4 regions of the Luteibacter sp. 9135 genome follow, and region 3 is predicted to be linked to each of the others. Evidence: riboswitches for the same ligand, from Rfam matches in the RefSeq annotation. Region 3 holds a riboswitch; each other region holds the start of a gene.
The links. A riboswitch is a leader RNA that binds a small molecule or an ion and turns the genes downstream of it on or off. The one in region 3 is predicted to bind cobalamin.

Region 1 (7,543 bases), 260 kb from region 3:
ATCTCCTGCTGGGCGAGTACGGCGAACATCTGCTTCGGCGTGCTGCCGCCGGACACGGCGAGGCTGGCCTTGCCGCGCGCCTTGACGGCGGTGTCCAGCTTGCCGGCGATGTCCCGGGCCAGTTGGTCGGCCAGGGTGAGCTTGTCGGCGAAATCGTGCTTGTGGATCGTGGCGTTCATGCTGCGTCCTCGGCCCAGGTGCGGCCATCGCGTTCGATGAGCGCCACGGCGGCGCTCGGACCCCAGGTACCCGCGGTATACGGCTTCGGCGTGTCACCGCCGGCTTCCCAGGCGTCGAGAATGGGACCCGCCCAGTTCCATGCCGCTTCCACTTCGTCGCGGCGCATGAACAGGGTGGGGTTTCCACGCACGACATCGAGGATCAGCCGTTCGTAGGCGTCGGGCTGCTGCACGCCGAACGCCGCCGCGAAGCTCATGTCGAGCGGCACGTGGCGCAGGCGCAGGCCACCCGGACCCGGATGTTTGATGGTGAGCCACAGCTTGACGCCTTCGTCCGGCTGCAGGCGCAGCGTCAGGCGGTTGGGCAACAGCGCACCGTTGGTGGGATCGAAGATGGAGTGCGGCAACGCACGGAACGTCACCACGATCTCCGAGACCCGGCTGGGCAGGCGCTTGCCGGTGCGCAGGTAGAACGGCACACCCGCCCAGCGCCAGTTGCCGATCTCCGCCTTGAGGGCGACGAAGGTCTCGGTGCGCGACTGGTCGCTGCCCAGTTCGTCGAGGTAGCCCCGCACGCCCTGGCCTTCGGCCGCACCGGCGCGGTACTGCCCGCGCACCGTCAGCTGGGCGGCGTTGCTGGCGTCGATGGGGCGCAGCGAACGCAGCACCTTGAGTTTCTCGTCGCGCACGGCGTCCGGCGCCAGCGACGACGGCGGCTCCATGGCGAGCATGCAGACCAACTGCAGGATGTGGTTCTGGACCATGTCGCGCAGGGCGCCGGCGCGATCGTAATAACCCGCGCGATGGCCGACGCCGACCGTCTCGGCGACGGTGATCTGCACGTGGTCGATGTGCTGGGCGTTCCACAGCGGCTCGAACAGGGCGTTGCCGAAGCGCAGCGCCAGCAGGTTCTGCACCGTCTCCTTGCCCAGGTAGTGGTCGATCCGGTAGGTCTGCGATTCGTTGAAGACGCGGGCCACGGCATCGTTGATGGCGTTGGCGCTTTCCAGGTCGCGCCCGATGGGTTTTTCCAGCACCACGCGCGAGCGTGCGCCGTTGAAGCCCAGGGCGCCGAGGCGCTGGCAGATGTCGGTGAAGATGTCCGGCGCGGTCGACAGGTAGAACACGCGGATGTGGTTGGGCTGCACCTGCATCAGGGCAGAAAAGTCGTCCCAGCCTTCTTCCTTGCGTGCATCCAGCGAGAGGTAGCCGACCATGGCGATGAACGCCTCGAGCTGGGCGGGGGCGACATGGGTGACGCCCTGCTCGACCGAACCGCGCACCAGGTCGCGGTAGCCGGCATCGTCCAGGCCTTCACGGGCGACGCCGAGAATGCGGCTGCCGGGCTGGATCTGGCCATCCACGAAACGCTGGTACATCGCAGGCAGGAGCTTGCGCACGGCCAGGTCGCCGGTGCCGCCGAAGATAACGAGGTCGAAGGGTTCGATCGGGAGGAGTTGGGCGCTCACGACAGTGGCCTTTGCAAAACGGGAGGGTGCCGGAGGATCGTACCAGTGACATACCAGGACGTACCAGCCCCGTACCAATCGGCGCGACATTTCGCCTCGGAAGATCGGCGCGCCAGCGGCGCAAACGTTTACGTTGCCGATTTGGATCGTGCAAACAGTCGTTTGAATCCAAAGGGTTTGTGAGACGCGCGAATGAGTCTTGCCGCAGTGGTTGTGGATTGGTATCTTCCCGGCATGGAAACCGCCCTCGTCGCCGAGTACCAGCGCCTGCAGCACGACCCGGCCGCCCGGCAACCGCTGGCGTACATGCGCCTGCGCCGGGCGATCCGCACGGTGATCGAGAACGGCGAGGTGCAGGTCGGCCACGCACTGCCCAGCGAACGCGACCTGGCCAGGGCCCTCACCCTGTCCCGGGTCACCGTGCGCAAGGCCATCGGCGGGCTGGTCGAAGATGGCCTGCTCACCCAACGCCACGGCGCCGGCACTTTCGTATCCGAACGCATTGTCAAGCCGTTGTCGCGGATGACCAGCTTCACCGAGGATCTTCGCGCCCGCGGGCTCAACCCGCGCTCGGAGTTCTTCGAGCGGGCCATCGGCGAGGTCACCCCGGAGGAAGCCATGGCGATGAACCTCTCGCCCGGCACCCAGGTGGTCCGCCTGCATCGCCTGCGTTACGCCGGCGACGAGCCCCTGGCGATCGAGCGCAGCGCCGTGCCGCTCAGCCTCCTGCCCGACCCCAGCCTGGTCGAGGATTCCCTCTACGAAGCGCTCGACACGCTGGGCAATCGGCCGCGGCGCGCGCTGCAACGCCTGCGCGCGGTGGTGCTGGGCCCGGCCCAGACCCGGCTGCTCCGGCTCGGTGCCGGCAGCGCCGGCCTGAACATCGAGCGGCGTAGTTTCCTCGACGACGGCCGCATCGTCGAATTCACCTGTTCCTGGTATCGCGGGGACATCTACGACTTCGTCGCCGAACTGCAAAGCGACTGACGGGCACACCACTTCTATGACCACCCAGCCGCAAGACACCCTGATGTACCGCGAAGCGCACGAGACGGCCGAGGTAGTCGAACGGCAACTCGCCCTCAACGAAGGCGTGATCGGCGCCCTTGCCGACCGGCTTCGTGCCCAGCCCCCGCGCATGGTCATCACCTGCGCCCGCGGCAGTTCCGACCACGCGGCGATGTACGCCAAGTACGTGTTCGAAACCCAACTGGGCGTGGTGACCGCATCGGCCTCGCCGTCGGTCACCTCCATCTATCACGCGGCACAGCGCCTCGATGGCGCGCTGTACCTCGCCGTTTCGCAGTCGGGCAAAAGCCCCGACCTGGTGCGCAACGCGGAGGCCGCGAAGAAGGCCGGCGCCTATGTGGTCGCCCTGGTCAACGTGGTGGATTCCCCGCTGGCCGACGTGGCGGACGTGGTGGTGCCGCTGCACGCGGGCCCGGAAACCAGCGTCGCCGCGACCAAGAGCTACCTGGGCGCGCTGTTCGCGATCCTGCACATCGCCGCCCGCTGGAGCGGCCGCGCCGAGATCGCCGACGCCATCACCGCCCTGCCCACGCAGCTTCGCCAGGGCTGGGACGCGGACTGGTCGGCACTTACCGAGGGCCTGGTCGATGCGCACAACCTGTTCGTGGTCGGCCGCGGTTTCGGCTTTGCCGGCGCGCTGGAAGCCGCGCTTAAGTTCAAGGAAACCTGCAACCTGCACGCCGAGGCCTTCAGCGCGGCCGAGGTGAAGCACGGCCCGATGGCCCTGGTCGGCCCGCATTTCCCCGTGCTGTTCTTCGCGCAGAACGACGATACGCTGCCCGGCGTGCTGGAGATCGCGGCGGAGTTCCGCAAGCGCGGCGCCAATGTGTGGATCGCCGCACCCGGCGCCACGGGCGAGGGCGTGCTGCCCCTGGTCGCCACCGCGCCCATCGCCGCACCGCTGATCACCGTGCAGAGCTTCTACCGCGCCACGGCCGCGCTGGCGCTGGCACGCGGTTTCAACCCCGACGTGCCGCCGCACCTCAACAAGGTCACCGAGACCGTCTGACCTCTCGCCCCACGTATAGGAATTGCCATGACCATCGCCCTCGTCAACGGCCGTGTGCTGACCGATAACGGCTTCCAGGGTGGCTTTGCCGTGCTGGTCGACGGCGGCACCATCACCGGGCTGGCCTTGCCGTCCGATCCCCGCGTGCGCGCCGCCGAGCGTCACGACCTCGGTGGCCGCACGCTGCTGCCCGGTTTCATCGATTGCCAGGTCAACGGCGGCGGCGGCGTGCTGTTCAATGACGTGCCCACCGTCGACACCATCCGTCGCATCGGGCAGGCGCACGCGAAGTTCGGCACCACCGGCTTCCTGCCCACCCTGATCAGCGACGATGCCGCGGTGATGGCGAAGGCCATCGATGCGGTGAACGACGCGGTGGCCCAGGGCGTGCCGGGCGTGCTCGGCATCCACCTCGAAGGCCCGTTCATCGCGCCCGAGCGCAAGGGCGTGCACGATCCGGCCAAGTTCCGTATCGCCGACGCCGACGACGTAGCCATGGTCGCCCGGCGGCACGGCGGCGTCACGCTGCTCACGCTGGCGCCCGAGCGCGCCTCGGCCGCGGTGCTGCAACAGCTGGTCGCCCACGGCGTGATCGTGGCGGCCGGCCACACGGCCGCCGACTACGACACCACCCGCCAGGCCCTGGCGACCGGCGTGCGTGGCTTCACGCACCTGTTCAACGCCATGACGCCGTTCACCAGCCGCGAGCCCGGCGTGGTCGGCGCCGCGCTGGAAGACGCCGCCAGCTGGTGCGGCCTGATCGTCGACGGCCACCACGTGCACCCGAGTTCGCTGCGTGTCGCCATCGCGGCCAAGGCGCCGCAGAAGATGATGCTGGTCACCGACGCCATGCCACCCGTGGGGTCGGACGATCCGAACTTCGTCCTGAAGGGCGAGACGATCACCGTCCGCGACGGCGTCTGCCAGACGGCCGACGGCACGCTGGCCGGCTCCGCGCTGGACATGGCCACCGCCGTGCGCAACACGGTGGAGATGGTTGGCGTGGCCTATGACGAGGCGGCCCGCATGGCCTCCACCTATCCGGCCGCCTTCCTCGGGCTGGAAGCCACCCACGGCCATATCGCGGCGGGCTATCGCGCCGACTTCGTGGTGATGGACGACGACCACACGGTGGCCGAAACCTGGATCGGCGGCGAGCGCGTCTACGCCGCCTGATCCGTCGCCCCGCACTGGCTCGCTTCCGCGCGGGCCAGGCGTTAACATTGCGTTGTTCGGGTGTCCCCGCCGGCCTGAAGCGGGCGGGGATGAAACGGGAAGCCGGTGCGCCACACATGTGGCAAGGCCGGCACTGCCCCCGCAACGGTAAGCGTGAGGAGCCGCCCAGAACGGCTCCATCCACCGGCCACAGCCACTGCGCAAGCGGGAAGGCGCCGGTGCGATGCCCTCGGGCCAGCGCGAGTCCGGAGACCGGCCCGATCGGCGAATCCTGCGCTTTTAAGCGCGGGCGCCGTCCCGTTATCGGCGATTCGCGGAGGGCGAATCCGGACAGTCATCCGGGTGTTGCCCGTGGTGCCGTTCGTCGTTGTGTCCTCCCGCGCGCCTGTTGAGGCTACGCATTGCCGCACCAGCGGCGGAGGAAACCCGTTCCATGAAGAAAACCCTGCTCGCGACGGCCCTGCTGTCGACGATCGTCGCTGCCCATGCGGCCGACGCACCCAACGGCACCCTCGACCCGGTGGTGGTCACCGCCAACCGCGCGCCCACGCCACTGGACGAAGTGCTGGCCCCGGTCACCGTCATCAGCCGCGAGGACATCGAGCGCCTGCAGCCCCGCAACGTGCAGGACCTGCTGGCCGGCCTGCCCGGCGTGACCATGACCAACACGGGCGGCCTGGGCCAGCAGACCTCGCTCTTCATGCGTGGCAGCAACTCGGCACACACGCTGGTGCTGGTGGACGGCGTGCGCGTGGGCACCGTGGGTGCCGGCCTGCCCGCCTACGAGCAGCTGCCGGTCGAGCAGATCGACCATATCGAGGTGGTCCGTGGCCCGCGCTCCAGCCTGTACGGCTCGGATGCCATCGGCGGCGTCATCCAGATCTTCACCCGTCGCGGCCAGGCCGGCGAAGCGCCCACGCCCAGCCTGTCGATCGGCGGCGGCAGCCACGGCTACACCGCCGGGCAGGTGGGTCTCTCGGGCGGCACCACGCATGGCTGGTACAACGCCAGCCTGGGCGGCCAGTACACCGCCGGGATCAACGCCTGCCGCGTTGGTGCGGCCGACGCGTTCAAGGGCTGCTTCACCGACGAGCCGGACCACGACGCCTACCGCACCTACAACGGTGCGCTCTCGGGCGGCTACCGCTGGGACAACGGCACCGAACTCACCGGCAGCTGGCTGCGCAGCAAGGGCGACATCGAATACGACGGCGATTTCCAGAACCTGACCCGGCGCTCGCAGCAGGTGGCCGGCGCCAAGCTGGCGTTCGACGTGATGTCGGCCTGGCGCATGTCGGTCAGCCTGGGCCAGAACCAGGACCGCGCGGACAATTACCTCAACGGTACACAGAAGAAGTACTACGACGGCCTCGGCAACCTCGTCACCGGCGCCGACAAGGTGCGCACGGGTTACCTGTACTCCAAGCGCAACCAGGCCTCCTGGCAGAACGACATCACGCTGGCCGCCGGGCAGACGCTCACCGCCGGCGTCGATTACCAGCAGGAAAAGCTCGACAGCGATACGGCTTACCTGAAGGACACCCGCAACAACACCGGTGTGTTCGCGCTGTACCAAGGCGTGTTCGGCCCGCACGAGATCCAGCTGTCCGCGCGCCACGACCACAACACTCAGTTCGGCAACCACACCACCGGCTCGGCCGCCTATGGCTACCGCTTCGACGACGGCATGAAGATCACGGCCTCGTACGGGACCGCCTTCCATGCGCCGACCTTCAACGACGTGTACTACCCGTATGGGTTTACCGGGCAGCCCGCACCGGAACTCAAGCCGGAGACGTCACGCACGGCGGAGATCGGGCTGTCCAGCCGTCCCGGCATCTGGACCTGGGCGGTCAATGCCTACCAGACGCATGTCGACGACCTGATCGGCTTCGACCCCCTATTCGTGCCGATCAACGTGAGCAAGGCGCGCTTGCGCGGCGTCGAAGGCCAGGTGGGTGCCGACCTGGATGGCTGGCACGTGCGTGGCTACCTGACGCTGCAGCAGCCGCTGGACCTCGACAGCGGTACGGAGAAGCACAACCTGCTGCCGCGCCGCCCCCGTCGTACCGGCCGGGTAGACCTGGACAAGGACCTGGGTGCGTTCACGCTCGGCGGCTCGGTCTACGCTTCGGGCTACAGCTACGACGACGCGCTCAACAACACCCGCCTCGGCGGCTACACGACAGCCGACGTGCGCGCCACCTGGCACCTGGACGATGCCTGGAGCGTGCAGGGCCGCGTCGCGAACGTTGCCGATAAACGCTACGAAACGGCGGCGTACTACAACCAGCTGGGCCGCACGTATTACCTGACCCTGCGCTTCTCGCCCCTGCGCTGATCCGGCCCGCCGGCGGCTCCCGCCGGCAAACGGGGTACCCCTGCCTTCCGGCAGGGGCCCCACTAAAGGCACACGCCACGAAACCGTGGGAACGTCATAAAGTCTGTGGGCGCGGGTATGCTTCCCGCGATCACAGGAAGTGTCGTGAACGTTTTTGCACCTTTCATCCGCCGACCGATCGGAACCTCGCTGCTCGCGGCGGGGCTGGTGCTGTGCGGCTCCATCGCCTACATGCTGCTGGGTGTGGCGGCGCTGCCGTCCATCGAAGTGCCTGCCGTGTTCATCCAGGCCCAGATGCCCGGTGCCAATGCGCAGACCGTGGCCTCGACCATCGTCGCCC
Region 2 (7,543 bases), 1.1 Mb from region 3:
AACTGCGCCTGGAACCGCTGGCCTGGCATCACGCCCCGTCGTGGCTGCGCCAGTATCGCGATCCGCACATCGGTATCGTGACCCGCTTGCCCGCGCTCGAGGACGTGGACGCGGTGCGCGAGTGGATCGCCTTCCAGCAGGCCGATCCGCAGCGCGCCTGCTTCGCCCTGGTCGACCGGGCGGACGGCTTCGTCGGTTCGGTGGGCTACCAGCACGCCGGAAGCGCGGGGTATTTCCATTTCTGGATCGGCGCGGACCACCAGAACCGCGGGCTGGGGCGCCGGGCTGCACGGCTGCTCGCCCGGCAGGCGGTAGAGGTGGGCATCGATGTGTTCTACACCTCGGCGTACCGTGACAACACCCGTTCGATCGCCGCGCTGCACGCGCTGGGTTTCCAGCCGATGGCGGCGCACGCGGCGCCGCCGGACGACGACCTGCTGTTCTTCCAGCAGGCGCTGGGAAAGGGCGCGTCGCCATCGATCGACGGCTTGCGCCAGCTCTGCTTCGCCATCGGCTGTCCCTTCGATCCGCTGGATCTGTCGCCCGACCGGGCTTTCGCGAGGTAGTACGCCATGATCGCACCCAAGGTATCGCGTAAACGCAAGGCGTCCGGCCCGGCGCCGCTCGACCCGCACGTGGCGCGGGCGAAGGTGCCGCTGAAGTTCTCTCACACCGCGTTCTCGGGAAAGAGCATGTTGTCCGGGACGTCGGCCGATGCGCCGCGCTTTCATTCGTTTTCCAACATTGCGTTCCCGGTGTCGAAGACCCTTTCCGACGGCGCGGTGCGGCTCGCGCCGTCGTTGGTAGCCGACTACCGGGCCGATACGGGACTCACCCCGTTGTTCAGTACGCAGGACTGGGGCGCGGTACCGTCGCCTTCGAAAAAAACCAACACCATGTACCGTTCGCGACGTGGCTCCATCGTCGGCTTGTCCAACATGCCGGATGGCTCGGTCAAGGGCTGGCGCCTGCACTCGTTGCCCACCACCGAGGCGCTTCGTGATGCGTCAGCGTCCAAGCCGTTCGTCAGCGCGTTCGACGAGAGCGCAAAGCGGCTGTATACGCCCGCGCTCAACAGCAAGGGCACCGAGCAGACGATCAACACCGTGCTCTCCGATGTCGGCAAGGTACGTTACGACCACGGCACCGCCCGCTTCGCGTGGATCGACGGCAGCTATGCCATGGGTGTTTCCGCGAAGGGGCTGGACAAGACCGCCAGCGGTGCGCCGTCCACGCTGTACGCGCCAAGCGTGAAGTCGGCGAAACGCCGGGGCAAGAAGAGCAACCCGGCGCAGAACCACCATTCCGAGCCGATGGCGGTGACGCTGCACGACACGCACCGACACACGCCCATGGCCCAGGACACGGGCCTTGTGGCCACGTTCGCCAGCTTCCCCAATCAGGTGTGTTTCCATTGCGGCGAGATGTTCAAGGACAACCTGGGCTCGCACAGTGCGCTGACCGGCGTGCCCGGGCGACCCTTCGGCGGACAGCACCCCGGCGAGACCACGACCAAGAGCGGCAGCAGCATCGTGCGTGCGCATCCCATGACCGAACTCGTCGCCGACAAGGGGCACCACGCGGAACTGGCCAAGATCTTCTCGTACCACAAGCCCTGATGCCACCGGCTCTCGACGCCGCCACCGCGCCGTTTACTGCATCGCAGCGTGTCCCCATGCGTTGCGCCGCCTACAATCGATGGGCCACAGGTGTCCTGCCGCCGCCATTCCGGTGCGCAGGGTGAAACGGGAAGCCGGTCCGATGCCGGCGCTGCCCCCGCAACGGTAGGCGAGAAAACCCGACTCAGAACCACTGCGGCAACGCGGGAAGGTGTCGGGCTGATGCATGCCGCATCGCTCGCAAGCCCGGAGACCGGCCCGTGGTGGACATCGCATGCGGTGTCTTCCTCGGGTGTTGCGGTGGGCAACCGGATGAGCTGACTCGACGCGGCGTCCGTTGTCTCGAATCACTTGTCTTGTCCCTCGCACGCCCGGTTTCGCGGGTGAGCGATCTGGAGACTGGACAATGAACGAGATGAACCCGGCCGCGACTCATGTCGCCACGGTAAAGCTGCTGATCGACGGCGAGTTCGTCGAATCGGCCACCACGCAATGGCGTGACGTGGTCAACCCGGCCACGCAGGTGGTGCTGGCACGCGTGCCCTTCGCCACGCCGGCGGAAGTCGAGGCGGCGGTGGATGCCGCGCGCCGCGCCTTCGTCACCTGGCGCAAGACGCCCATCGGTGCGCGGGCGCGCATCTTCCTCAAGTACCAGCAACTGATCCGCGAGCACATGGCCGAACTGGCCGCGACGCTCACGGCGGAGCAGGGCAAGACGCTGCCCGATGCCGAAGGCGACGTGTTCCGTGGCCTGGAGGTGGTGGAACACGCGGCGGCCATCGGCAACCTGCAGCTGGGCGAGCTGGCCAACAACGTGGCCGGCGGTGTGGATACCTACACGCTGCTGCAACCGCTGGGCGTATGCGCGGGCATCACGCCGTTCAACTTCCCGGCGATGATTCCGCTGTGGATGTTCCCGATGGCGATCGCCACGGGTAACACCTTCGTGCTGAAACCGTCGGAGCAGGACCCGATGGTGACCATGCGCCTGGTCGAACTGGCCGTGGAAGCGGGCATCCCCCGCGGCGTGCTCAACGTCGTGCACGGTGGCGAGGACGTGGTCAACGCGATCTGCGACCACCCGCAGATCAAGGCGGTGTCGTTCGTCGGTTCCACCCGCGTCGGCACCCATGTCTACCATCGCGCGTCGCAGGCCGGCAAGCGCGTACAGTGCATGATGGGCGCGAAGAACCACGCCGTGGTGCTCCCCGATGCCCATCGCGAGCAGACGCTCAACGCGATGGTCGGCGCGGCGTTCGGCGCGGCGGGCCAGCGCTGCATGGCGGCCTCGACGGCCGTACTGGTCGGCGCCGCGCGCGAGTGGCTGCCCGACTTGGTGGCCCGCGCGAAGACGTTGAAGGTCAATGCGGGCAGCGAGGCCGGTACGGATGTCGGCCCGGTCATCTCCTGCGCGGCGCGCGATCGCGTGCACGCCTTGATCGATGCCGGTGTGGCCGAAGGCGCCACCCTTGAACTGGACGGCCGCGATTGCCGCGTGCCGGGCTACGAGCAGGGCAACTTCGTCGGCCCGACCATCTTCTCCGGCGTGCGCCCCGGCATGCGCATCTACGACGAGGAAATCTTCGGTCCCGTGCTCGTCGTGCTCACGGTGGACACGCTGGATGAGGCGATCACGCTGGTCAACGCCAACCCCAACGGCAACGGCACGGCGTTGTTCACGGGCAGCGGCGCCGCGGCGCGTCGTTTCCAGGAGGACATCGACGTGGGGCAGGTCGGCATCAACGTGCCTATCCCGGTGCCGGTGCCGCTGTTCTCGTTCACGGGCTCGCGCGCCTCGAAGCTGGGCGACCTCGGTCCGTACGGCAAGCAGGCGGTCATGTTCTACACGCAGACCAAGACGGTCACCTCGCGCTGGTTCGACGACGGCGGCACGGGTCAGGGCGTCAACACCACCATCAGCCTGAAGTGAGGGCGCCCCTCATGGACATTCCGGTGACGGTGCAGGCCGCGGGCCTGAGCGACGAGCAGAATGCGTTCCGCGAGGCGGCGCGCGACTTCGCCCAGGCGGAGCTGGCGCCGCATGCGGCGCACTGGGACGCGCAAGGCATCTTTCCGCGCGAGGTCATCGGCAAGGCCGGGCAACTGGGCTTCTGTGGCCTCTACGTGGACGAAGCGGCCGGCGGTACCGGCCTGACGCGGCTGGACGCGGCCATCGTGTTCGAGGAACTGGCCGCGATCGATCCCTCCACGGCCGCCTTCATCAGCATCCACAACATGGCGACCTGGATGCTGACCACCTACGCCCAGCCGGCCCTGTTGCAGGCATGGGGCGAACCGCTGGCCAGCGGCACACGTCTCGCGTCGTATTGCCTGACCGAGCCGGGCGCCGGTTCCGATGCGGCCTCGTTGCAGACGCGCGCCGTGCGCGAGGACGACCATTACGTCATCAACGGCAGCAAGGCGTTCATCTCCGGGGCCGGCGCCACCGACATGCTGGTGGTGATGGCTCGCACCGGCGGCGACGGCGCGCGCGGCATCAGTGCGTTCGCAGTGCCCGCGGATACCGCGGGGATCGGCTACGGCCGCAAGGAGGAAAAGCTCGGCTGGAACAGCCAGCCCACGCGCGGCATCACGTTCGAGGACGTGCGTATCCCCGCAACGAACCGGCTGGGCGAGGAAGGCGAGGGCTTTCGCATCGCGATGAAGGGACTGGACGGTGGCCGTATCAACATCAGCGCGTGTTCGCTCGGCGCGGGGCAGGGGGCGCTGGATGCGGCCCGCCGCTACCTGGGTGAGCGGCGCCAGTTCGGCCGCAAGCTGGGCGAGTTCCAGGCGCTGCAATTCAAGCTGGCCGACATGGCCACGCAACTGGTGGCCGCACGGCAGATGGTTCACACCGCCGCGCGCAAGCTCGATGCACGCAGCCACGACGCCACGGTGTGGTGCGCCATGGCCAAGCGCTTCGCCACCGATGCCGGTTTCGCCATCTGCAACGATGCCTTGCAGTTGCATGGCGGGTACGGCTACATACGCGAGTACCCGATCGAGCGGCTGCTGCGCGACAGTCGGGTGCACCAGATACTGGAAGGCACCAACGAGATCATGCGCGTGATCGTGGCGCGCCACCTGCTCAACACCGAAGAGGAATTGCGATGAGTGGCTACAAGGACACCGATTGGACCGGACTGGCGCTGAAGGTCGAGGGCCATACGGCCGTCGTGACCCTGCGCAACCCGCCGGCCAACACCTGGACGGTGCACAGCCTGACGGCACTGCGTGATCTGGTCGGCGCATTGAACGCCGATCGCGACATCTACGCCCTGGTCGTCACGGGCGAGGGCGGCAAGTTCTTCTGCGCCGGCGCCGACCTCAAGCAGTTCGCCGACGGCGACCGCGCCGTGGCGCGCGCAGCGGCCCGTCGCTTCGGCGAGGCCTTCGAGGCCCTGTCAGCGTTCCGTGGCGTGAGCATCGCCGCGATCAACGGCTATGCGATGGGCGGTGGCCTGGAGTGCGCGCTGGCGTGCGACCTGCGCATCGCCGAGGCGCACGCGCAGATGGCGCTGCCCGAGGCCGGCGTGGGCCTGCTGCCGTGTGCGGGCGGCACGCAGAACCTGCCGCGCCTGGTCGGCGAAGGCTGGGCCAAGCGGATGATCCTGCTCGGCGAGCGCGTCGACGCGCCCACCGCGCTGCGGATCGGTCTGGTCGAAGAGGTGGTCCCCACCGGCGAGGGGCTGGCCACGGCCCTGGCCTGGGCCGCACGCTCCCACGCGCAAAGTCCGACCAGCGTCACGGCGTGCAAGCGGCTGGTCCAGGCCACCCGCACCCAGACCCACGCGGCCGCGCTGGTGGCGGAGCGTGAGGCCTTCGTCGACCTGTTCGACAGCGCCGACCAGGCCGAGGGTGTGCACGCCTTCCTGGAAAAGCGTAGCCCGCAGTGGAAGAACGCATGAGCGCGACGCCGATGGAAACGCCCGACAACGCACCGGTGCTGTTCGACGAGCGTGCGACGCGCGACGGCCGGCGCATCGGCATCGCCACGCTGAATGCGCCGAAGACGCTGAACGGTTTGTCGCTGCCGATGGCCCGCCTGCTTGACGAACGACTGGGTGCCTGGGCCGACGACGACGGCATCGTCATGGTGCTTTTGAAGGGAGCGGGGGAAAAGGCCTTCTGCGCCGGTGGCGACCTGCATGGCCTGTACAGGGGCATGCTCGACCATCGCGTCGATAACCACGACATCGCGCGCGATACGCCTGCCGCCGCCTTCTTCGCGACGGAATACCGACTCGACTACCGCATCCACCGCTACGCCAAGCCCGTGCTGTGCTGGGGTCACGGCATCGTCATGGGCGGCGGCATCGGCCTGATGGCCGGCGCCAGCCACCGCGTGGTCACCGAGCGCTCGAAGCTGGCGTTCCCGGAGATCACGGTGGGCCTCTACCCCGATGTGGGCGGCAGCTGGTTGCTCCGCCGCGTGCCCGGACACGGTGGCCTCTTCCTCGCCCTGACCGGCGCACCGCTGAATGCGGGCGACGCGATCCATGCGCGCCTGGCGGATCATTTCGTTGAGTCGTCGCGTCACGACGAGGTGGTCGCAAGGCTGATCGACACGGCATGGTCCGACGCCGCCACGAACAACCACGCGACGCTCTCGGCCCTGCTTGAGTCGTTCGCGCAGCCTGCGTCCGCCGGTCCATTGCAGCAGCATGCAGCGCTCATCGAGCGCCTGTGCGCACCGTCGAACCTGGACGAGGTCGTCGCCGGCATCATCGCCCTCGACACCGACGATGCGTGGTTGCAGGCGGCGAAAACCACGCTGCTCGCCGGCGCCCCCGGATCGGCGCGGCTGGGCTTCGAACTGCAGCGGCGCGCCGCCGACCTGTCGCTCGCGGATACCTTCCGCCTCGAATACGCCGTGTCGCTGCATTGCGCCGCCCACGGCGACTTCGCCGAAGGCATCCGTGCCTTGCTCATCGACAAGGACCGCCAGCCGCGCTGGAACCCCGCCACCCTCGCCGAGGCCACGCCGGCCTGGGCGGAAACCTTCTTCCACGCCCCATGGGCCGCCGCGGATCATCCGCTGGCCGACCTGGGTGCCTCCACGGAATCCTCGCCATGAGTCGCATCGCTTTCATCGGACTGGGCAACATGGGCGGCCCGATGGCCGCCAACCTGCTCAAGGCCGGGCACCGCCTGCGCGTGTTCGACCTGGTGCCAACGGCGGTGGAGGCCGCGGTCGCGCTCGGCGCTACCGCGGCCGTCAGCGCGGTAGACGCCGTGGTGGACGCCGAGGTGGTGATCTCCATGTTGCCGGCCAGCCGTCACGTGGACGCGCTTTATCGGGGCGACGCGGGCCTGCTGGCGGCGATTCCGGCCGGCGCGCTGGTCGTCGACTGCAGCACCATCGCCCCGGAGACGGCGAAGCAGGTGGCCCGGGCTGCGGCCGATCGTGGGCTGGCGATGCTCGACGCGCCGGTGTCCGGCGGCACGGCCGGTGCTGCGGCCGGCACGCTCACCTTCATCGTGGGCGGCGACGCCGCGGTGCTGGAACGCGCACGGCCGTTGCTGGCGTCGATGGGCAAGAACATCTTCCATGTCGGTGCGAACGGCGCCGGCCAGGTGGCCAAGCTGTGCAACAACATGGCGCTGGGCGTCATCATGGCCGTCACTGGCGAGGCTATCGCCCTCGGCGCCGCGCATGGACTGGACCCGGCCGTGTTGTCGCAGATGATGGCGGTCAGCACCGGACGCAGCTGGGCCACGGAGGTCTGCAACCCCTGGCCCGGCGTGCTGCCCGGCGCACCCGCGTCGCGTGGGTACACCGGCGGCTTCGGTACCGACCTGATGCTGAAGGACCTGGGCCTGGTGACCGAGGCGGCGGTGGGCGTGGGCGCGTCCATCCCGCTGGGCGAACTGGCGCGCAACCTGTACGCGCTGAACAGCAAGGCCGGCCGCGGCGGGCT
Region 3 (7,543 bases):
CGGCATCGCTCACGGGCCGGCCGTCGATGGACATGTCCGCGTAGCCACCCGCGGCAACGTATAACGTGGCACGCGTCGCGTCGGTATCCACATGGAATGCACGGCGCAACAGCGGTGCCGGCAGGCTGTCCGCCTTGGCCTTGCCGATCCAGCGCGCCCCGTGCCATCCGCGCTCGTCCAACGCGGTATCGAAGTGCGACGCGACATGGCCTTCGCCATCCGTGGTGTCGACATCGGCATGCCACTCGTAGCGCTCGCCTGGCAAAAGGGCTGGCCCCGCGTAATCGATATCGAACGAGGCCGGTGAACGCACCGAGCCGCTATCCCACACCACCTTACCCACATGAGTCACCACGAGGTGATAGCCGGTCTGCACGGTGTCCTGCCGATCGCTGTCGATGACCCAGGCGAAGCGGGGTACAGGCGTATCAACGTAGGTCGGCGTGTCGGTGCGCTCGGTCCGGGGTGTGTGCACCACGACCGCGGCATCGGCGATCGGCGCGAAGCAAGCCAGCAGGAGGGCGAGCCGGTGAAGTGCGTGCAAGGGGCAGGCCTCGGTACGACGACGGGTGAGCATATCGCGGAAAGGGAAACCCGAACTGACACCGTGTGGACGGCGCATGGACGTCCGTGACCGTAAACCTTGTGGCTCCCCATCCCGACGAGGACTCCCCCATGGCCGACGCCGTAAACGATCCCTATGCCATGCGCGATCCGCGCACGCAGTACCCGCAGCCGGAGTTTTCCCGGCAACCGCAACCGCAGCCGGGCCTGGCCGCCGAGATGTCGCCGAGGCCTGACCATGGCGAAACCAGCTATCGCGGCAACGGCCGCCTGAAGGGGCGCAAGGCGCTGGTCACCGGCGGCGACTCCGGCATCGGCCGTGCCGCCGCGATCGCCTTCGCCCGTGAAGGCGCCAGTGTGGTGATCAACTATCTGCCTTCCGAACAGAAGGACGCCGACGAAGTGGTCGCCTTGCTCACCGGCGAGGGACACAAGGTGGTTGCCGTACCGGGCGATCTGGCTGACGAGGCGTTCTGCAAGGAGTTGGTCCAGCGAAGCGTGAAGGAGCTGGGCGGCCTGGACATCCTTGCCAACATCGCAGGCCGCCAGCAGTTCAGCGAGTCCATCGACGACCTGGACAGCGCGTCGTTCGAGGCCACTTTCCGCACCAACGTGTTCGCCCTGTTCTGGCTGACCAAGGCCGCCGTGCCGCACATGCCGCCGGGCGCGGCCATCGTCAACACGGCGTCCATCCAGGCCTATCAGCCATCCGACATCCTGCTCGACTATGCGCCGACCAAGGCGGCCATCGTCGCCTTCACCAAGGCGCTGGCGAAGCAACTGGCCGAGAAGGGCATCCGCGTCAACGCCGTGGCGCCCGGCCCCGTGTGGACCCCGCTCCAGCCTAGCGGCGGCCAGCCGCAGGAGAAGGTGGTGGAGTTCGGCAAGAACGTGCCGCTGGGCCGCCCGGGCCAGCCGGTGGAATGCGCGCCACTCTACGTCCTGCTCGCCAGCCAGGAAGCCAGCTTCATCACCGGCGAGACCTACGGCGTGACCGGCGGCAACATGCTGCCGTAACAGACGCATCGAAAAGCACCCGTCGACGCGTCGGCACGCCCCGTGCCCGCGTCGACGGACAAGCGTCTATCAACGACGCGCGATGCGCCCCAGTGCTTCCATCAGGTCGGCCACTCCGTACGGCTTGACGATGATCGCCGTGCGATCGTCGCGGACCACGCCATTGGCGGTGTGGTCGCCTGTGGCGTAGATCACCGGCAATTCCGGCTGGGCCTCGCGCAGCCGCTCGGCCACATCCACGCCGCTCATGCCCGGCAATCCCACGTCGGCCAGCAGCACGTCGATGGCCTCGGCACCGTGGACGCGAAGCGCTTCGTTACCGTCACCGGCCTCGAACGCCACGTGTCCGCGGCTCTCCAGCATCTCGGTGATCGACATACGGATCAAGGCGTCGTCTTCAAGTACCAGTACGCGTAGCGGCACGGCAACGGCCGGGGCCGGGGCCGGCGACTGAGCCTGCGGAGGCGTCGCCACCTCGGCGATCGTCCGGGGCATGCGGGCGCCCAGCACCTGGCGGACCCGACGTGCCAACTGCTCGCGCGTGTACGGCTTGCTGAGCAATTCGACGCCCTCGTCCAGGCGACCGCCATGCACGATGGCGTTCTCGGTATAGCCCGAGGTGAACAACACGGCCAGGCCGGGCTGGCGCTCGACCGCCTTGCGCGCGAGCTCGGGGCTGCGCAGGGGGCCGGGCATCACCACGTCGGTAAACAACAGATCGATGGCGATACCGCTTTCCACGATCGACAGCGCGCTCTCGGCATCGCGTGCCTTCAGGACGCGGTAACCGAGTTCGGCGAGCATGCCGACCACGGTTTCCCGCACGGCCTCATCGTCCTCGGCGACGAGAATGGTTTCGTCACCACCGCGAATGGCTTCCTCTTCGACGACCACGATACGATCCTCGCTCTGCATGGACCGGGGCAGGTAGATCTTTACCGTCGTACCTTCACCCGGCTCGCTGTACACCTTGATGTGACCACCGGATTGCTTGACGAATCCGTAGACCATCGACAGGCCCAGACCCGTGCCGCGGCCCTCGGGCTTGGTCGTGAAGAACGGGTCGAACACCTTGTCCAGGATATCCGCCGGAATACCGCATCCGGTGTCGGTCACCGCAAGCATCACGTACTGGCCGGGACGGAGGTCACCGTGGGTTTTCGCATAGTTCTCGTCCAGCAAGGCGTTGCCTGCCTCCACGGTGAGCCTGCCCTGGCCGCTCATCGCGTCACGTGCGTTGATCGCCAGGTTGAGCAGGGCGTTCTCCACGTTGGACGGATCGACGAGCGTATTCCACAGACCACCGGCGATCACGGTCTCCACCTCGATCGCCTCACCCAGCGCGCGGCGGAGCAGCTCGTCCATGTCACGGACGAAGCGGCCGACGTTGACGACCTTGGGCGCCAGCGGCTGGCGCCGGCCGAAGGCCAGCAGTTGGGCGGCTAGCTTGGACCCGCGAGTGACGCCCGCCATGGCGTTGGCCACGCGACGCTCGGCGCGTTCGTTACCCGAGACATCGATGCCCAGCAGTTGCAGGTTGCCGCTGATCACCTGCAGCAGGTTGTTGAAGTCGTGCGCCACGCCACCGGTGAGGTTGCCGATAGCATCCATCTTCTGCGCCTGGCGCAGTTGCTCCTGGGCCAGGTCCAGTTCCGCGTCGCGCGCGCGTTCGATCGTGACATCGCGGGCCACGGCAAAGATCATGCCTTCGCTGGGCACGGCCCGCCAGGACAGCTGACGGAAGCCCCCATCGGCCGTGCGGTAACGATTCTCGAAGCGCAGCGTGGCCACCCCGTCGGCCAGCTGCCCGGTTTCCTCACCGGTACGATCGGTGTCGTCGGGGTGCACGAAATCCAGGTAGGACCGTCCCAGGGTCTCGCGCTCGCTCCAGCCCAGGATCGCGGTCCACGCCGGATTGACCGAGAGCAGGCGCGTATCCGCATCGGCCACGAGCAGGATGTCGCTGGAGAAGCGCCAGATACGGTCGCGCTCGAAGGTGCGCTCCGCCACCTGTCGCTCCAGGCTCTGGGCGAGTTGCTGCAGCTCGGCTTCGGCGCGGCGCCGCTCCACGGCGACGCGCGTACGATTGGCCACCTCACGGACGAAGGCGATCTCCTCCTCCGGCCACTCGCGGGGCCCCTCGTGGTTGAGGTAGAGCAGCGCCACGACGCCGCCCCTCTCGGTCACCGGCATATTGATGAAGGAGACGGCGCTGATCGCCGCCAGCGCATCGGCGGTGCGTTGGGTGCGCGGATCCTGGTAGGCATCGGTGACGACGGCGGTGCGACCGGCTTTGATATCGTCGATGTACGATCCGTAATCGCGGAAGTTCAGCACGCCGGCCAGCGTCAGGATGCCGGGGGCGTTCCAGTCGCGTTCGACGCTGATGGTCTCCGCCACGGTGTCCACGGTGCCGTAACCGGCCCGGCTGATCCGGAGCGTGCGGCCCAGCACCTCGGCGACGCAGTAGGCGATGTGGGCCGGATCCTCGAGGTCACGGAGCAGGTTGCCCACCTCGATGAGGGCCAGGCGCCGATCTTCCGTGTCGCCGGCCGTGGCGGCGGCATCGCCAACGGGGGGGGATACCGCGACCATGAAGACCGCCTCGCCAGCCACCGGGGCGCGCCACAGCTCGACCGAGACCCGCCAGGCGGTGCCGTCGACCGCCGTGAGCGCAAGCTCACGGACGCCCTCGATCCCGCCGGTCAGGAGCAGGGTGCTCAATCGCGCGCGGCTGTCTTCGGTCCACCAGGTCAGGAAGCCCTGCCCCGCCCCGTCACGAAGCCGTGCGGTCATCCAGGCATTGGCGTAAAGGAGCTCCCCTGTCGCCGACACGGCCGTGAAGCCGAACGGCAGTGCGTCGAACGCATGGGTGACCAGGGCGTGTTCCTGCAACGCGAACGTAGATGGCATCGAGCGAGCGGTCATGGGGCGGATCGCAGATGTTAAAGGTTCGAAGCCCTGCAATTTGTGTAGGCCATCTTCACGAAACGGTCATGTCGCGATGCGCAAATCGGTCCACGGGGGGTTGTAAAAAAATGACTCCCGGCGGATCAAGCACATAGCGCATTTACCCTATATCTTGTGTTGACGGTACCGGGGACCAGCTATATGGTGTGTCCCGTTGGTGTCCGAAGAGGCGCGACTGCCCGTCGGACTTAATAGGGAATCCGGTGCAAATCCGGAACTGCCCCGCAGCGGTAAGTGGAAACGAACCCGTCACACGCACTGGTCCCCCCGTGGGATTGGGAAGCGACGGCTAGGCCGGACCCGAAAGGCGTCCCCGTCCACGAAGTCCGAAGACCTGCCAACAGCTGTCGCCCCGCCAGGCGGCGGTTTTTGTGGTGACGGCTTCCGCGGGGAGGCACGTCGCGGTCCGGAGCCCCCGATGGCGTGCTCCGACGCGATCTTTTTCCGCCGGCCCACCGCTTCGAGCCCCGTCCGAGGGAACGGGAGTTTGAACCGAGCCCTGGGGCACGCCTGACATGACCACGATGGAATCCGCCGCGCGCGAGCGCACCGAAGCAGCCGATACGGCCGTCACCTCCCCCGCCCCGGCGGACAAGGCACCCGCTGCCGGTTACCGCAACGAGCCGCCGCCGGCGTTCGCGCTGACCCCGCCGCACAACCCCGGCCAGATGCGCGTCACCAAGCGCAACGGCGGCCAGGAAGCCGTCGACGTGAACAAGATCGTGCGCGCGGTGACCCGCAGCGCCGATGGCCTGTTCGCGGTCGACCCGATGCGCGTGGCGCTGAAGACCATCGGCGGCCTGTACGACGGCGCCACCACGCAGGAGCTGGACCAGCTGTCGATCCGCACCTCCGCGGCGCTCACCGCCGAGGAACCGGAATACGGCCAGCTGGCCGCGCGCCTGCTGGCCGCTTTCGTCGACAAGGAAGTGTCCGGCCAGGACATCCAGTCGTTCTCGCAGTCGATCAGCACCGGCTTCGAGCTGGGCATCCTCAACGAGCGCCTGCGTGACTTCGTGCTGGTCAACGCGCGCAAGCTCAACGATGCCATCGACACCGCCGGCTCGCGCCGCTTCGAATACTTCGGCCTGCGCACGGTCTACGACCGCTACCTGCTGCGCCACCCGACCCGGCGCTTCGTCATCGAGACGCCGCAGTACTTCTTCATGCGCATCGCCTGCGCCCTCGGCGGCAACGACGTGGCCGAGACGCTCGAGCTGTATCGCATGCTGTCGTCGCTGGAATACCTGGCCAGCTCGCCCACCCTGTTCAACGCCGGCACCGCGCACGAGCAGCTGTCGTCGTGCTTCCTGCTGGATTCGCCTCAGGACGCGCTGGAGTCCATCTACGCCAAGTACGGCGACGTGGCCCAGCTGTCGAAGTTCGCTGGCGGTATCGGCCTGGCCTATTCGCGTATCCGCTCGCGCGGCTCGCTGATCAAGGGCACCAACGGTCATTCCAACGGCCTGGTGCCGTGGCTGAAGACCCTGGATGCGTCGGTGGCCGCGGTGAACCAGGGCGGCAAGCGCAAGGGCGCCGCCTGCGTGTACCTGGAAAGCTGGCATGCGGACATCGAGGAATTCCTCGAGCTGCGTGAGAACACCGGTGACGACGCGCGCCGCACGCACAACCTCAACCTGGCCAACTGGGTGCCGGACCTGTTCATGCGCCGTGTCGAGACCGACGGCGACTGGTCGCTGTTCGACCCGAAGATCGTGCCGCACTTCGTCGACACGTGGGGCGCCGCCTTCGAGACCGCCTACGAGAAGGCCGAGGCCCAGGGACTGGCCGTCAAGTCGATCAAGGCGCGCGAGTTGTACGCCCGCATGCTGCGTTCGCTGGCGCAGACCGGTAACGGCTGGATGACATTCAAGGATCGTTCCAACGCCACCAGCAACCAGACCGCGCGTCCGGAAAACGTCATCCACCTGTCCAACCTGTGCACCGAGATCCTGGAAGTGACCTCGGAAGGCGAGACCGCCGTGTGCAACCTCGGCTCGGTGAACCTGGCACGCCACGTGGTCGACGGCCAGTTCGATTACGACAAGCTCGCCACCACGGTGCGCACCGCCGTTCGCCAGCTGAACCGCGTGATCGACCTCAACTTCTACCCGATCGCCACGGCGAAGACGGCGAACATGAAGTGGCGTCCGGTCGGGCTTGGCGTCATGGGCCTGCAGGACGTCTTCTTCAAGCTCCGCCTGCCCTTCGATTCCGCGGAAGCGCTGAAGCTGTCCTCGCGCATCCAGGAAGAGATCTACTTCCACGCACTCTCGATGTCCAACGAGATCGCTGAGCGTGACGGCGCCCATCCCGGCTTCGAGGAAACCCGCGCCGCCAACGGCGAGCTGCAGTTCGACTACTGGCCGGCCGCCACGCCGACCGACGTCGACGGTCGCTGGGCCGAGCTGCGCGAGAAGATCAAGGCGAAGGGCCTGCGCAACTCGCTGGTCATCGCCATCGCGCCGACCGCCACCATCGCCTCGATCGCCGGCTGCTACGAGTGCATCGAGCCGCAGGTGTCCAACCTGTTCAAGCGCGAGACGCTGTCGGGCGACTTCCTGGTGGTGAACCGTTACCTGGTGGACGAGCTGAAGACGCTGGGCCTGTGGACCGCCGAAGTGCGCGACCAGATCAAGCTCGCCGAAGGCTCCGTCCAGGGCATCACGTCCATCCCGGCCGCACTGCGCGAGGTGTATCGCACCACGTGGGAACTGCCGCAGAAGGCCCTGATCGACCTGGCAGCCTCCCGCGGCGCCTACATCGACCAGAGCCAGTCGCTGAACCTGTTCATGGAAAACCCGAACATCGGCCAGCTGTCGTCCATGTACATGTACGCCTGGAAGTCCGGCATCAAGACGACGTACTACCTGCGCTCGCGTCCCGCCACCCGCATCACCAAGACCACGGTCAGCTCGTCGTCGGCCGCGCTGCCGACGCCCGCCGCGCCGGTCGTCGCCGATGCGCAGGAGCAGGCGGAAGCCGCGGTGTT
Region 4 (7,543 bases), 980 kb from region 3:
GGCGTTGGTCTGGGCCAGCTTGCCCAGTTCGACCTCCGTCAGGCCCGCGCCGCTGGCGTTGGTGACGAAGCCGGCGTCGGTGGCGCTGCCACCCTTGGAATCCTTGACCTGGGCGTGGACGGCGAAGGGCAGGGCGGCCACCAGCAGGGTAGCGGCAAGGAAGCGGGGCAGGGTACGCGACATGGTGGATCCTCCGATAACAATATCCAGATGTCGCATTCCGGTCATGAAAGCCTCGTGACATGGCTTAACGAAGTGCCGCAGGCGCGAACGAAAACGGGCGCCCGAGGGCGCCCGTTCCGTCATGCCTGTCGCGTGAGCCTTACTTGACGCGGGCGACCTTGGCACCGAGGCCGGCGGCCTCGCGCAGGATGTCGGCCTTGTCGGTCTTCTCCCACGAGAACGCCGTGAACGTGTTGCCGTTCTTGTCGGTGATCTCGTAGGGCTTACGGCCGAAATGGCCGTTGGAAGCCGTCGGCTGGTACATCGGGTGCACCAGGTCGAGCATCTGGATGATGCCGTACGGGCGCAGGTCGAAGTGCTTGCGGATCAGCTTCTCGATCTTGTCGTCGGCGATCTTGCCGGTGCCGAAGGTGGTGACCGAGATGGAGGTCGGCTCGGCCACGCCGATGGCGTAGCTGACCTGGATCTCGCAACGGTCGGCCAGGCCGGCCGCCACGATGTTCTTGGCGACATAGCGCGCGGCGTAGGCAGCCGAGCGGTCGACCTTGGACGGATCCTTGCCCGAGAAAGCACCGCCACCGTGACGGGCCCAGCCGCCGTAGGTATCGACGATGATCTTGCGGCCGGTCAGCCCGCAATCGCCCACCGGACCGCCGATGACGAACTTGCCGGTCGGGTTGATGTGGAACTTGGTGCCCTTGTGCAGCAGCTTGGCCGGCAGCACCGGCTTGAGGATCAGCTCACGCACGCCTTCGATCAGGTCTTTCTGCTTCACGTCCGGATCGTGCTGGGTGGAGAGCACGACGGCGTCGATGGCGACCGCTTCGCCATTCTCGTAGCGCAGGGTGACCTGGCTCTTGGCATCCGGGCGCAGCCACGGCAGCGGCGAGTTCTTCTTCTTGCGGACCTTGGTCTGCTGCTCGACGAGGCGATGGGCGTAATGGATGGCCGCCGGCATGTATTCGGCGGTCTCGTTGGTGGCGTAGCCGAACATCAGGCCCTGGTCGCCAGCGCCCTGTTCTTCCGGCTTCTTGCGGTCCACGCCCTGGTTGATGTCCGGCGACTGCTTGCCGATCAGGTTGAGCACGCCGCAGGTCTCGCCGTCGAAGCCGACGTCCGAGGAGTCGTAGCCGATGTCGAGGATGACCTTGCGGGTCAGCGCTTCCAGGTCGATCCAGGCGCTGGTGGTGATTTCGCCCGCGACGATGGCGACACCGGTCTTCACCAGCGTCTCGCAGGCCACGCGTGCACGCGGGTCCTGAGCCAGGATGGCGTCCAGGACGGCGTCGGAGATCTGGTCGGCGATCTTGTCCGGGTGGCCTTCGGAGACCGACTCGGAGGTGAAGAGGTAATTGCTCATCGAGGGTATATATCCTTCTTTACGGATAAAGAGATAAATGGGGCGCGCCATGATACACCCCCCATCACCGGTTTGCAGCGGGGGAGGGTACGCCTCGATGGTGACGATTGCATGGATGTTCAGGGGCGGGACCCGGTCTACGGGCCCGCACGCTTTTTTGGGGGGGGGGGGGTAGGAGCCCACGATGTGGGCGAACCCTCAGGTCACGCTCGGCGAATGAAGCCACACATCGCATCCACGCGAGCGTTGCCGTGAGTCGAACGAAGCGGCTTTTGAAGCGTTTTAAAGCCGCACCAGGCGAGTCTAAAAACGCTCGCCTGGGCACGAGGTCGGCTTTTTTCGCCCTAGCTACGTAGACGTTCGCCTACATCGTGGGCTCCTACCGGTCCCTTTTATGCCGCCGTCGTCAGCCTCTCCCGGGCCGTCCGGGCTACCGAGACCATGCCTTTCAGGGCTTCGGCCACCTCTGGCCAGTCACGGGTCTTCAGGCCGCAATCCGGATTGACCCACAACTGGTCGGGTCGCAGCACCCTAAGTGCCCGGTCCAGCAGCTCGGCCATCTCGGCCTCGGCCGGCACGCGGGGCGAGTGGATGTCATAGACCCCGGGACCGATGCCGTTCGGGTAGCGGAAGCGGGTGAAGGCATCCAGCAGTTCCATGCGCGAGCGGCTGGTCTCGATGGAGATGACATCCGCATCCATCGCCGCGACGGCCTCGATGATGTCGTTGAACTCCGAATAGCACATGTGGGTGTGGATCTGGGTGGCGTCGCTGACGCCGCCGGCCGTGATGCGGAACGCGTCCACCGCCCAGGCGAGGTAATCGGCCCAGTCGGCGCGATGCAGCGGCAGGCCCTCGCGCAGCGCGGGCTCGTCGATCTGCACGATGCCGATGCCTGCTTTTTCCAGGTCGTGCACCTCGTCGCGCAGGGCCAGCGCGATCTGCCGGCAGACCTCGGCACGGGGCAGGTCGTCGCGCACGAACGACCACTGCAGCATGGTCACCGGGCCCGTCAGCATGCCCTTCATGGGCTTGTTGGTCAGCGATTGCGCGTAGCTGGACCAGGCGACCGTCATCGCCGCCGGCCGGGCCACGTCGCCGTAAATGATCGGCGGCTTGACGCAGCGCGAGCCGTAGCTCTGCACCCAGCCCAGCGAGGTGAACGCATAGCCCTGCAGCTGCTCGCCGAAATACTCCACCATGTCGTTGCGCTCGGGCTCGCCGTGCACGAGGACATCCAGCCCTATCTCGTCCTGGAAGGCCACCGCGCGGCGTACTTCGTCACGCAGCACGGCCTGGTAGGCCTCGTCTTCCAGCTTGCCGGACCGGTGCGCGGCACGCGCGAGCCGCAGGTCGGCGGTCTGCGGGAACGAGCCGATGGTGGTGGTGGGCAGGTCGGGCAGCCCGAAGCGCTCACGCTGCACGTTGGCCCGGAACGCATAGGCCGAACGGCGCTGGCCGAACTGCGGTGTCAGCCCGCGCACGCGCGTACGCACCTCGGCGCGCACCACGTCGTGCGAGCGGCGACGCGCCTCCACCGTATCGTGCTGGCGGGCGAGCACGCGTTGCGCGGCCTCGTCGCCGGTCGCGGCATCGGCGTAGCGGCGCAGTTCGACGATCTTCTGCCGGGCGAACGACAGCCACTCGCCGATCGCGCCGGGCAGGCGCTTTTCCTCGGCGGCGTCGATGGGCACGTGCAGCAGCGAGCACGAGGTGGACAGCCAGAGTCGATCGTCACCCAGGCGCTTGCGTGCATGGGCGATGCGCGGGCCGATGATGGCCGGGTCGCTCAGCCAGATGTTGCGGCCGTCCAGTACGCCGGCGGACAACACGCGCCCGGCGGGCAGCGCGTCGATCACCGCGTCCAGTTGCCCCGGAGCACGGGCCAGGTCCACGTGCAGGCCTGCCACCGGCAACGACGTGGCCAGGGCCAGGTTGGCCCCCAGGTCACCGAAATAGGTGGCCAGGAGGATGCGTCCGCGCGTGCGCTCGCCGATGGCGGCGTACGCCGACCGGTACGCCGCCTGCCAGGCCGGTTCGAGGTCCAGCACGAGGGCCGGTTCGTCGACCTGCACCCAGTCGGCGCCGGCTTCCGTCAGCGCGTCGAGCAAGCCGCTCCAGGCCGGCAACAGGGCATCCAGCAGGGCCAGGGGGTCGCTGCCGTCCACGGTCTTGGCCAGGCGAAGGAAGCTCAGCGGGCCCAGCAGCACTGGGCGCGCCGTATGGCCCGCGGCCACGGCCTCGCGGTATTCCGCCACCGCCTTGTCGGCCCGGGTAGCGAAGACCTGGCCCGCATGCAGTTCCGGAACGATGTAGTGGTAGTTGGTATCGAACCACTTGGTCATCTCCAGTGCGTGCAGGTCAACCGTGCCGTCCTGGCGACCGCGTGCCATGGCGAAGTAGCCCGCCAGGGCGTCCCGCGCATGCAGGTCGCGGTAGCGCTCGGGGATGGCATCCACCGCGACGGCGGCATCGAGCACATGGTCGTACAGGGAAAAGTCGTTGACCGGCACGCTGTCGGCGCCGGCCTCGCGGGCGAGTTGCCAGTGCCGCTCGCGCAGCTGGCGGGCGACGGCGAGCAGGGCCTCGCGGTCGCTATCGCCCCGCCAGTGGCTTTCGAGCGCGCGCTTGAGTTCACGGCGTCTGCCGATGCGGGGAAAACCGGGGTAGGTAACGTGTGGCATGTGGATACGTCCTCTTCGTGGCAAAGAGGAGGGAAGGGCGGCCCGCTGCCGGACACGCGCGCGCCGCCGCACGCAGGTGCACGGCGTCGTGGGTGTCATGCGGCGTACCGTCGACCTTCGCCCCCGCGGGCGAACCGGGCCACCACGCGGGCGCGGTGGGTCCAGGTCGTGCGGAGCGCGCGTACCCATGACGGTACGCGTGCTCAGGCCGGCGGCAGGTCTTCGGGCTCGTGGATGTGGCACCGGAACAGGTGCCGCCTTGCGCGTCGCTTCCCGGATCGTTGTTAGATCCAGTGCCTGTGACGCGTTCGTCTCCACATACCGCTGCGGGGCAGCGCCGGATTCGCACCGGCTTCCCTCTTAGCTTTTATCTTTCCATTCGAATAGAGAGATAAAGACCGCTGGCGAGCGAAGACTAGCCTGCGTGGTGGGGGCAGGTCAACGCGTCGGGATGCATCGCGTCGACACGCCGGCCGCGAGGATGCGCGTGGACATCGACGGGAGGGGGGACATGGCGGGACGACACATCGTGATGGCGACGGTCGGGTCACAGGGCGACCTGTTTCCCTTCCTGTCGGTGGGCCGGGAGCTGGTGGCGCGCGGGCACCGGGTCACGATCGGCGCGCACGCGATCCATCGGCAAGCGGTGGCGGACGCCGGGTTGCGCTTCGTGCTGGCCAGCGGTATCGCCGAGCCGGAGGACAAAGCCGCCTTTGCCGCGCGGGCGTTCCACCCCTTGCGCGGCCCACGCTTCGTCGTTCGCGACCTGGCCGCCGCGGATGTGGCGGCGAGCTACCAGGCGCTGGCACCTGTCTGCGCGGATGCGGATGCCATCGTGACGACCACACTGGCCTTCGCCGGGCAGATCCTGGGTGAGACCACGCGTGTCGCCTGGCTGTCGGCGGTGCTCTCGCCGGCCGCGTTCCTGTCGGCGTACGATCCGCCCGCCACGGGCCTGGCGGTGCTCGACCGCTTTCTGCGCGCCACGCCACGACGCGGCGCCTGGCTTCGTCGTATGGCCGAGCACGTCACGGCACCGTGGACGCGCCCGGTGCGCCGATTCCGCCAATCGCTCGGCCTGGCGCCGGTCTCGGCAGGGGGTGATCCCTTCCACTGCGGGCAGCACGCGCGCGACGGCGTGCTAGCCATGTATTCGCCGTTACTCGGGCAGGCGCCGGCCGATGCGCCGGCGCATACCCTGGTGACGGGCTACTGCCGTTACTCTCCCTCCTTGGGCAGCCTGTCGCCGCCATTGACGGCGTTCCTCGACGCCGGCGAGCCACCGCTGGTGTTCACGCTGGGCTCGGCGGCGGTCCACGCGGGTGAAGGCTTCCTTCGCGAAAGCATGGGCGCCGCCGCGATGCTGGGCCGACGCGCCGTACTGCTGACGGGATCACCGGAAATGCGTTCGCGCCTGCCGACCGTGCTGCCCGATGGCGTGCTTGCCGTCGAATACGCCCCGCACGGCGCCCTGTTCGAACGTGCTGCGGCCGTCGTGCACCACGGCGGCGTAGGCACCACTCAGGAAGCCCTCCGCGCCGGTTGCCCCTCCTTGGTCGTGCCGCATGGGTTCGACCAGCCGGACAACGCGGCGCGGGTGGTTCGACTCGGCGTGGGGGCCGTGTTGCCAGCGTCGCGTTATCGCGCGGATCGCGCCGCCGCGAGGTTGCGCGTGCTGCTTGCCGATGAAGGCGTCGCCCTGCGCGCGCAACACGCGGCCACGGCCATCCGGGCGGAAACGGGTGCGTCTCGGGCCGCCGACGTTATCGAACGGGCGATCGAAACGCGGCGGCATCCACGCTCACCTTCGATAGCGAGCTGATCGCAAACGCCACGCTTCAGCGCGCAGCGGTTACGCGTCATTTGGAAGGCAGGCTTCATTCGAAGCCCGCAATGGCCCTGGGCGTATAAGCGCCCTCCAGCGTGGCGATCTCGTCGGCGGTCAGCGTAAGCTCGATCGCCGCCACGGCATCGTCCAGGTGCTGTGGCTTCGACGCGCCCACGATCGGCGCGGTGATGCCTTCGCGCTGCGCGACCCATGCCAGCGCCACCTGTGCGCGCGGTACGCCGCGCGCTTCCGCCACCTGCTTCACCGCCGCCACGATGGCACGGTCGGCGTCTTCCGTGCCGCCATAAAGCGTGCTGCCGAACACGTCGCTCTGCTGCCGGGTGCTGCCTTCGTCCCAGTCGCGCGTCAGCCGTCCGCGTGCCAGCGGGCTCCACGGCAGCAGCGCGATGCCTTCGTCGATGCAGAACGGCATCATCTCGCGCTCTTCCTCGCGCTGCAGCAGGTTGTAGTGGTCCTGCATGCTGACGAATTCGGTCCAGCCATGCAGGCGCGCGGTGTAGATCATCTGCGCGAACTGCCACGTATACATCGACGACGCGCCGAGATAACGCGCCTTGCCGGCCTTGACCACGTCGTGCAGGGCTTCGAGCGTTTCCTCGATCGGCGTATCCGGGTCGAAACGATGGATCTGCAGCAGGTCGATATAGTCGGTTCCCAGGCGGGCGAGCGAATCATCCACCGAGTGGAAGATCGCCTTGCGTGACAGGCCCCCGCCGTTCGGCCCCTTGTGCCAGCGGAAGAACGTCTTGGTGGCGATCACCACTTCGTCCCGACGTGCGAAGTCGCGCAGCGCGCGGCCGACGATTTCCTCGGAGGTGCCGTCCGAGTAGGCATTGGCGGTATCGAACGTATTGATGCCCAGGTCCAGCGCCTTGCGCAGGAAGGGGCGGCTCTGCGCTTCGTCCAGTGTCCACGCGTGGTTGCCGCGATCGGGCGCGCCGTAGGTCATGCAACCCAGGACGACGGGGGAAATCTCCAGGCCGGTGCGGCCGAGTTTCACGTAGCGCATGGGTAGGGACTCCATGGAAATAAACAGCGATCTTGGCGGATGTCACGTGGACGTGGCATAGAGCTCCCGTGACATCACCGCCGCTGCTTGTGGCGTCTTCGCGACGCCGCTCGACCGAATATAGTCTTCGAAATCTTTCGATGGCGCGCTTGAAAGCGTCGTGCATGCCCCTATGTCATGCGCACGACGCTATGGTGTCATCCCTGCCAACCTTTGAAGAGCGCCACCCCATGTTCCGTTGCAAGCACGATTTGAAGCACCGCCTATCGATCGCCCCTGGGGCGCGTCGCGGGTGCGCGCGCTTCGTGCGGTGCGGCACGCCCTCCTAGGCGTCCGGCGCCAGCAGTACGTCGAAAGCACCCGCAAGGGTGCTTTTTTTTGATTTTTTTTCGTCATCTCCGGAGTGCACGTGCCATGAAGAACCGCCGCGACCCCCGATCCTGACCCGTCCGGCTCCG

Region 1: another riboswitch for cobalamin. It lies ahead of FA89_RS05140 (TonB-dependent receptor domain-containing protein); the one in region 3 lies ahead of FA89_RS06055 (ribonucleoside-diphosphate reductase subunit alpha).
Region 2: another riboswitch for cobalamin. It lies ahead of FA89_RS11070 (CoA-acylating methylmalonate-semialdehyde dehydrogenase); the one in region 3 lies ahead of FA89_RS06055 (ribonucleoside-diphosphate reductase subunit alpha).
Region 4: another riboswitch for cobalamin. It lies ahead of metE (5-methyltetrahydropteroyltriglutamate--homocysteine S-methyltransferase); the one in region 3 lies ahead of FA89_RS06055 (ribonucleoside-diphosphate reductase subunit alpha).

What each region holds. Positions count from the first base shown of each region.
Region 1 is NZ_JQNB01000001.1:1,173,693-1,181,235, reverse strand. Features, by position in the region: gene pgl (6-phosphogluconolactonase) at 1-179, opposite strand, end outside; gene zwf (glucose-6-phosphate dehydrogenase) at 176-1,648, opposite strand; gene FA89_RS05155 (GntR family transcriptional regulator) at 1,883-2,635, shown strand; gene FA89_RS05150 (SIS domain-containing protein) at 2,652-3,686, shown strand; gene nagA (N-acetylglucosamine-6-phosphate deacetylase) at 3,714-4,862, shown strand; cobalamin riboswitch at 4,904-5,137, shown strand; gene FA89_RS05140 (TonB-dependent receptor domain-containing protein) at 5,296-7,203, shown strand; gene FA89_RS05135 (efflux RND transporter permease subunit) at 7,348-7,543, shown strand, end outside.
Region 2 is NZ_JQNB01000001.1:2,567,259-2,574,801, forward strand. Features, by position in the region: gene FA89_RS11060 (GNAT family N-acetyltransferase) at 1-566, shown strand, start outside; gene FA89_RS11065 (hypothetical protein) at 573-1,619, shown strand; cobalamin riboswitch at 1,691-1,895, shown strand; gene FA89_RS11070 (CoA-acylating methylmalonate-semialdehyde dehydrogenase) at 2,035-3,549, shown strand; gene FA89_RS11075 (acyl-CoA dehydrogenase family protein) at 3,561-4,736, shown strand; gene FA89_RS11080 (enoyl-CoA hydratase) at 4,733-5,530, shown strand; gene FA89_RS11085 (enoyl-CoA hydratase/isomerase family protein) at 5,527-6,699, shown strand; gene mmsB (3-hydroxyisobutyrate dehydrogenase) at 6,696-7,543, shown strand, end outside.
Region 3 is NZ_JQNB01000001.1:1,432,898-1,440,440, reverse strand. Features, by position in the region: gene FA89_RS06070 (alpha-L-rhamnosidase) at 1-622, opposite strand, end outside; gene FA89_RS06065 (SDR family oxidoreductase) at 676-1,581, shown strand; gene FA89_RS06060 (response regulator) at 1,651-4,494, opposite strand; cobalamin riboswitch at 4,690-4,907, shown strand; gene FA89_RS06055 (ribonucleoside-diphosphate reductase subunit alpha) at 5,067-7,543, shown strand, end outside.
Region 4 is NZ_JQNB01000001.1:454,437-461,979, reverse strand. Features, by position in the region: gene FA89_RS02070 (DUF4142 domain-containing protein) at 1-183, opposite strand, end outside; gene metK (methionine adenosyltransferase) at 323-1,543, opposite strand; gene metE (5-methyltetrahydropteroyltriglutamate--homocysteine S-methyltransferase) at 1,936-4,227, opposite strand; cobalamin riboswitch at 4,424-4,645, opposite strand; gene FA89_RS02055 (glycosyltransferase) at 4,739-6,049, shown strand; gene FA89_RS02050 (aldo/keto reductase) at 6,105-7,085, opposite strand.